DNA from 2 places in the Arhodomonas sp. KWT genome. Region 2 is predicted to be linked to the other one. Evidence: predicted binding sites of a transcription regulator. Region 2 holds the regulator's gene; the other holds the start of a gene.
What was found. The regulator FliA, encoded in region 2, starts transcription of late flagellar genes. The targets are predictions, from matches to a motif close to GCTAAAGTTNNNNNNNNNNCNGCCGATA.

Region 1: a site for FliA is predicted at 1,440-1,467, ahead of G7A99_RS08415 (chemotaxis protein). Genes of this name have one in related genera too.

What each region holds. Positions count from the first base shown of each region.
Region 1 is NZ_WNXE01000036.1:19,509-22,920, forward strand. It holds gene G7A99_RS08410 (diguanylate cyclase) at 1-1,223, opposite strand, end outside; gene G7A99_RS08415 (chemotaxis protein) at 1,511-2,425, shown strand; gene G7A99_RS08420 (hypothetical protein) at 2,438-3,037, opposite strand; gene G7A99_RS08425 (CoA pyrophosphatase) at 3,182-3,412, shown strand, end outside.
Region 2 is NZ_WNXE01000001.1:48,883-52,294, reverse strand. It holds gene G7A99_RS00275 (chemotaxis protein CheA) at 1-172, opposite strand, end outside; gene G7A99_RS00270 (protein phosphatase CheZ) at 184-936, opposite strand; gene cheY (chemotaxis response regulator CheY) at 940-1,332, opposite strand; gene G7A99_RS00260 (RNA polymerase sigma factor FliA) at 1,433-2,158, opposite strand; gene G7A99_RS00255 (MinD/ParA family protein) at 2,155-2,994, opposite strand; gene flhF (flagellar biosynthesis protein FlhF) at 3,027-3,412, opposite strand, start outside.

The DNA of each region.
Region 1 (3,412 bases), on a different contig from region 2:
TCGATGCGCGCGAGGTTATGCAGGGCCTCCGTGCGCGCCGCGACCTTGCGCTCCAGCTCTTCGGTCTGGGACCGGATGGCCCCGGCCATGCCGTCGAAGTGCTGGATGAGCCGGCCGATCTCACCCGGCCCGGAGGGTAGCGGGCCCGGGGCCAGGTCCCCCTGACGCACACGCTTCATCGCGCTCTCCAGGGCGCCGATCGGTCCCAGGATCTGTTTCTGAACGGCGAAGTGGAAGACGAGCAGGCTCAGCAGCAGGGCGACGGCAAACACCACCGCCACGGGCGCGAATCGGCTCACCGGCATCAGCGTGTCCAGGTCCAGCAGCGTGACCTCGTACCAGCCTATGGAGGGCAGATAGGCGATCCCGGCGAGGTGACGCTCACCGCTGACCGAGACGAAGTCGGTACGGATCGCGGTCGGCCCGCCGTCCCCTTCACGCAGGGAGGCCATCATGTCCTCGAAGCGTGCCTCGTCCGCCGGGGTGTCGAGGAGCAGGTCGATCGTGTTCTTCTGGCCCTCCGGCTTGACGATGCTCGCGAAATCGATAAGACGTTGATCACGATAGAGCTGGATCGCGCCGTTGTAGTCGACAAACAGGGTCGTGATACCCGGCTGACTGAGATCCACGATGTCCCGCAGGAAGCCCTCGAGCTCCATGCCCGTGCCCACGATTCCGAGGATGCGCCCGTCGTCGGCGCGCAGCAGGACGTCGATCCAGAGTTTGGTGACGCCGAGCTCCTCGTCCGGATTGACGTTGAGGTGGAAGTCCCGCCCCTCCTTGATGAGCCGGTAGAACCAGGCGTCCGACGGATCGTCCGGATCCAGGTGGTAGCGCAGCTCCCGCCCCTCGAATTCGTTCGCGGCGTTGTTGTGATAGTAGGCCCCGGAGTCCCGCAGCGCGACGAAGTAGCTGTTGCTGCGGAAGTTACGGCGAAAGCTCTCCATCTCCTGGAGGGCCTGTTCCTTGAGTGCGGGCTCGTCCGGCTGGAGCGCCCAGCGCCTCAGCACCAGCGAGTCGGCCAGCTGGCGGGCGAGGGCTATCTCACGCTCCAGCGGCTGCAGGAGCCGGGCGCTGTCGTATTGAACCTGGAGCTCGGCGGTCCGCTGTCCCCACTGCTCGATAATGCCCTCGGCGATGCGCTGGAAGGCGACCCAGGCGGCAACGGAGGCCAGCGCGATCAGCGTCGCGGCAAGGAGCAGGAAACGGGTCTTCAGGCTCACGGACTCGCACCCCTGGAGCGAAGCGCTTCGTCAGCGCGTATCACAGAGTGGCGAATATCCGTGCGCCACCCCCCTTCACTGCACATGTACCGGTCCCGGCTGGAGAACGCAAACGGCATGTGACACCGCCCGGCGTGTGCGGCACGGGTTATGTCCGTTCGTGGACGGCCACCGCGGGGGCGGCTTTCCGGATACAGCCTTCCGTGAGCCGGAAGGGCTATAGCCCATCGATCCACGGCCGATATAATGGTCGTCGGGGATCAACTGGACGGGACGGGGGCAATCATATGGCCAAGGCTATGGGCAGCATCGATCAGCGCACTCAGCTGGCGGGACACAACCGCTTCGAGATGCTGCTGTTCAAGATCGGGCGGCGACACTTCGGGATCAACGTGTTCAAGATCCGCGAGGTGATACGCTCACCCCGCGTGACGGTCATGCCGGACTCCCGCCCAGGCGTGCGCGGTATCGCGCACCTGCGGGGGCAGACCATCCCGATCATCGATCTCGCCCAGGCGATCCGCTCCACGGAGCACGGGGACGCCAGCTCGGTGGTGATCACGGAGTACAACCGGACGGTACAGGGCTTCCTCGTCGACGAGGTGGACCGCATCGTCAACGTCAGCTGGGAGGATGTCCTCCCGCCTCCCCAGCACATTGCCGACCGCGGCTACGTTACCGCGGTAACCCGCGTCGACGGTGTCCTCGTGCAGATCCTCGACGTGGAAAAGGTCCTGGCGGAGGTCATGGGCGATCCGGTGCCCCTGGATGTGGACTTCCAGCACAGCACCGCGCCCGCCCAGCGCAACCGCTTGCTGGTGGTGGACGACTCCAGCGTCGCCCGCAACCAGATCCGGCGCACGCTCGAGCCCTCGGGCTGGGACGTGACCGTGGCCAAGAACGGCGAGGAGGCCCTGGAGTGGCTGCACGACACGGACGAGGAAACACTGGCCTCGGTCGCGCTCGTGATCTCCGATATCGAGATGCCCCGCATGGACGGTTACACCCTGACCAGCCGGATCCGATCCGACGAACGCCTGCGCGGTCTGAAGATCCTGCTCCACAGCTCGCTGTCCGGCGTATTCAACCGGGCGATGGTCGAGAAGGTTGGTGCGGACGACTTCCTGGCGAAGTTCGACGCCAGCGAGCTGGGCCGTTACGTGAACGCGATGCTGGAGGAGGGCGAGGGCGTCGCCGGCTGACGACGCCCGCGATCAGAACCGGTACTCGACCCCGGCGGAGAACATCGGGACGTAGCGGAAGCTTTCGAACTGCGTGCTCAGTGCCGCCTCCTCGCGCATACGATCGAGCTGATCGTTGCGGTCGAGGTCCGTGACGCCCTCGAACTTCACGCCCATGTCGAGCTGCAGCCCCAGCCGGCTGTCCTCGCCGAAGTGCTGGTCCCAGCCCAGACCGAGGTAGGGCGTCCAGTCACCGCTGCTGTCGAATCCGTAGCTGGTCGCGTCATGACCGTCGTCCATGCGCGCGCGGCTCTCCTGCCAGCCCCAGTCGGAATTGCCGTAGAAGGCGCCGCCGGTGAGGCGTACGCCGGAGGCGGCGGGGAATTCCCAGTCCACCATCGCCGATGCCCCGAGCCCCTGCCGCCCGGTGGGGACATAGCCCCGCCAGCCGCTGCCCACCGTTGGATCCGTGTCCGTGCTGATTCCGAAACGGACATCCAGCGCCTCGCTCAGCTCGGTGGTGAGCTCGAGCTGCGGGCGCATGGGGCTGTGCCACACGTCACCGGCCGCCGCCGGCCCGGTGGTAGCCGCCAGAATCGCCAATGTCCCCAGTATACCGTTGAGATAACGCATGGCCGGGCCGTTAGTCCTCGGAATCCGGCCCCATTATGACTGAATTTGTCCCCCGAGGCACGTCCTTCCCACGGGAGCGAACGGTCCTGTCGTCGGCGCGACGAAGCCTTATAATCCTCGTATTACGTTTGCATGAAGGTACCCATGACCGTTCCGGTTCAGTCCTGCTGGGTGAGAGAGCGCTTCGCCGCGGCTCGCATGCCGGTCCGCGCCGCGATCCCGGAGGACGCCCCGCTGCATCCCGCCGCCGTGCTCGTGCCACTGGTCGAGCGCCCCGAGGGCCTGCACCTGATCCTCACACGCCGCACGCCCCACCTCCGTGCCCATGCGGGGCAGATCAGTTTTCCGGGCGGACGCATCGAACCGCACGACCCG
Region 2 (3,412 bases):
GGAATCCGGCACCGCCCTTGATGGTATGAAAGCCGCGGAACACCGAATTGAGGAGGTCGCGGTCCTCCGGCGCCTGCTCCAGCGAGACGAGCTGCTCGCCGAGTCCCTCGAGGATCTCCCGGGACTCCACCAGAAAGTCCTGGACGATGTCGTCCTGCGGATCGATAGCCATGCGTGTCTCCCTCAGAAGCCGAGGCTGGAGAGCAGGTCGTCGACGTCGTCCTGGCCCGATACGACATCGTCGTCGTCCTGGCCCGGGACCGCAGGTCCACTGAGCTGCTGCTCCGCACGTTCATCCGCCTTATCGGCAGCACGCGGCTTTTCTTCAGCGATCCGCGCCCCGGAAATGCGCACGAGCTCGACCAGGCCGTCCTCGACCTCCTGAACCAGGGTGATGACGCGGCGGATGATCTGGCCGGTGATGTCCTGGTAATCCTGCGCCATCAACGCTTCGGAAAGCGCGTTGTGGAGTGTCTTGCCGTTGTCTGCGGCGGCGGCCAGGAAGGCCTCGATGTCGTGGCTGAGGCCCCGGAAATCGTCGGCGCTCAGCTCACGCCGGCGGAACTGCTGCCACCGCTCGTGGAGCGTCCCGGCCCGGGCAGCGACCTCGTCGGCCAGCGGCAGGCTGGTCTCGACGGCCTCCAGCGTGCGGTGGGCGGCACGGGAGGTCACCTCGATGACATGGTTGAGCCGCTCCCGGGCATCGGGGATCTCGCTCGCGGCGATATCGGTGAGGCGGCTGTCCACGCGAAAGGACTTGAGGGCCTCGTGGAGCTCGCGGGTAAGCTGGCCGATCTCCTGGAAGAGCTCGCTCTCACGCAGTCGCGTTAGCTCATCGACGGTCTCCTGCATGCCCGGGTCGTCGCCGGCCTCGACACGTTCGATGAGCGTGCGTGCTAGCGCGAGATATTCCTGGCTGCGCTGGCTGTCGCTCATCGCCTAACCCCCCGCATTGATGCGCTCGAAGATCTTCTCGATCTTCTCCTTGAGCGTCACGGCGGTGAAGGGCTTGACGATATAGCCGTTCACGCCCGCCTGGGCCGCCGCGATGATCTGCTCGCGCTTGGCCTCGGCGGTGACCATCAGGATGGGCAGCTCGGCCAGTTCCTCATCGGCACGGACGTTCTTGAGCAGGTCCATACCGGTCATGCCCGGCATGTTCCAGTCCGTGATGAGCAGGTCGAAACCGCCACGCTTGAGTATGGGCAGCGCGGTGTTGCCGTCGTCGGCCTCCGAGATGTTGTCGAAGCCGAGATCCCGCAGAAGATTACGGATAATGCGCCGCATGGTGGAAAAATCGTCCACCACGAGGATTTTCATGTGCTTGTCCAGTGCCACGCCGATCCCCCTGAGTGGAAACGCGAGTTATTGTGAGGCCTCACCGCCGGCGGCGGTGTGCACGCCCCCGTCGCGGGGGCGCCCCGATCGGTGTCTATCCATCCAACCAATCGGCAAGGGAGGCCTTGAGCTTTAGCATTATCTTGCCACGAATCTGGCTGACACGTGACTCGCTCACCCCGAGGACCTCGCCGATCTCGCGCAGATTGAGTTCCTCGTCATAGTAGAGCTGCATCACCAGCTGGTCGCGTTCACTGAGGCCGCGGATGGCCTCGGCAAGGTCGGCGCGGAAGTGACCGTCGGTCAGCACGTCCTGCGGTGACGGGCCATCCCCGGCGGGGTCGTGGGTCTCGCCGGTCTGCGGATCCGTCTGGTCCATGCTGAACAGGTGCGCGCTCGAGGCGTCGGCGAGCATACCGTGGTAGTCGTCGACACTCACGCCCAGCCTGGCGGCGACCTCGGCGTCCCGGGGCTCACGGCCGAGCTCGTTCTCCAGGACGTGGATGGCTTCGGCGGCCTCCCGGGAGCGGCGGTGCACGGAACGCGGTGTCCAGTCGAGGCGCCGGATCTCATCGAGCATGGCACCGCGGATGCGGATGCCGGCATAGGTCTGGAACGAGGCGCCCTGGCTGGCGTCGAACTGCCGCGCCGCCTCCAGCAGGCCGACCATGCCCGCCTGGATGAGGTCCTCGATCTGCACGCTCGGAGGCAGTCGGCTCGCCAGGTGGTGAGCGATGCGTCGCACCAGCGGGGCGTTCGCCACCAGCAGGTCGTCGCTGCTCCCCCGCTGGACCGCCTCGTAGAGCGCATGTCCATTCATTCGGAGACCTCCCGGACGCGACTGCCATAGCGTATGACACGCTCGACGAAGAACTCCAGCTGGCCGTCGGCGCGGCTCGGCAGCGGCCACTGTTCGAGGCGCGCCGCCAGCGCCTGGAAGGCCCGGGCCGACGGGCAGGAGGGATACATCGAGACCACCGCGCGCTGGCGCTGAACCGCGGCACGCAGGCGATCGTCCTCGGGGACGGCGCCGAGGTATTCCAAGGTCACGTCCAGGAAGCGGTCGAGCACGCGCGCGAGCTTGCCGTAGAGATTCTGGCCCTCCCGCGGCCCCGGGACACGGTTGGCGACCATGTGGAAACGCTGCACGCCGTGGTCGCGGTTGAGCACCTTGATCAGCGCGTAGGCATCGGTGAGCGAGGACGGCTCGTCGCAGACCACCACCAGGACCTCCCGCGCGGCGCGGGCGAAGCTCATCACCGAGTCGGAGATGCCGGCGGCGGTATCGACGAACAGGTAATCAAGGTCAACGGCGAGCTCGCTGAAGCTGCGGATCAGGCCCGCGTGCTCGGCGCCGGAGAGCTCGGCCATGCGCTGGGTTCCCGAGGAGGCGGGAACGATGTGAATGCCCTCCGGTCCCTCGAGCAGGACCTCCTCCAGCCCGGCCTCGCCATCCAGCACATGGGCGAGATTACGCTTGGGCGAGAGCCCCAGGAGCACGTCCACGTTGGCGAGGCCGAGATCGGCATCGAAGAGCATCACGCCACGCCCCTCCCGCGCCAGGGCGCTCGCCAGATTCACGGATACGTTGGTCTTGCCCACGCCCCCCTTGCCGCTGGCCACCGCGACCACCTTGACCGGCTTCGGCTCGCTCATTCGTCTCAATCCCGCTGCCTGATCCATGCCCCTCAGCCCTGCCGTGCCAGGCTGCCCGCGAAGGCCACCGCCAGGGACTCGTCGTCCTCGTTCTCACCGTCGCTATCCGCCGCGAGGGCCTCCGCCTCGCCGACCAGCGCATCCGCCCGCGCCGGGCGCAGATCCTCGGGCACGCGCTGACCGTCGGCCACGTACGCAATCGGCAGCCGGCCACGCATCACCGCCGTGAGCACCCCGCCCAGACTCGCAGCCTCGTCGACCTTGCTCAGGATACACCCCACCGGGCCCACGGCGCGAAATGCGCGCAGGGTCTCCATCAGGGTCGGCAGCTGGGTGTTCGCCGACAGCACCAGGTACGGCCGGATCCGATGGGCGCCGTCCTTGAGCGCGCGCATCTGCTCGGCGAGGCGCATGTCGC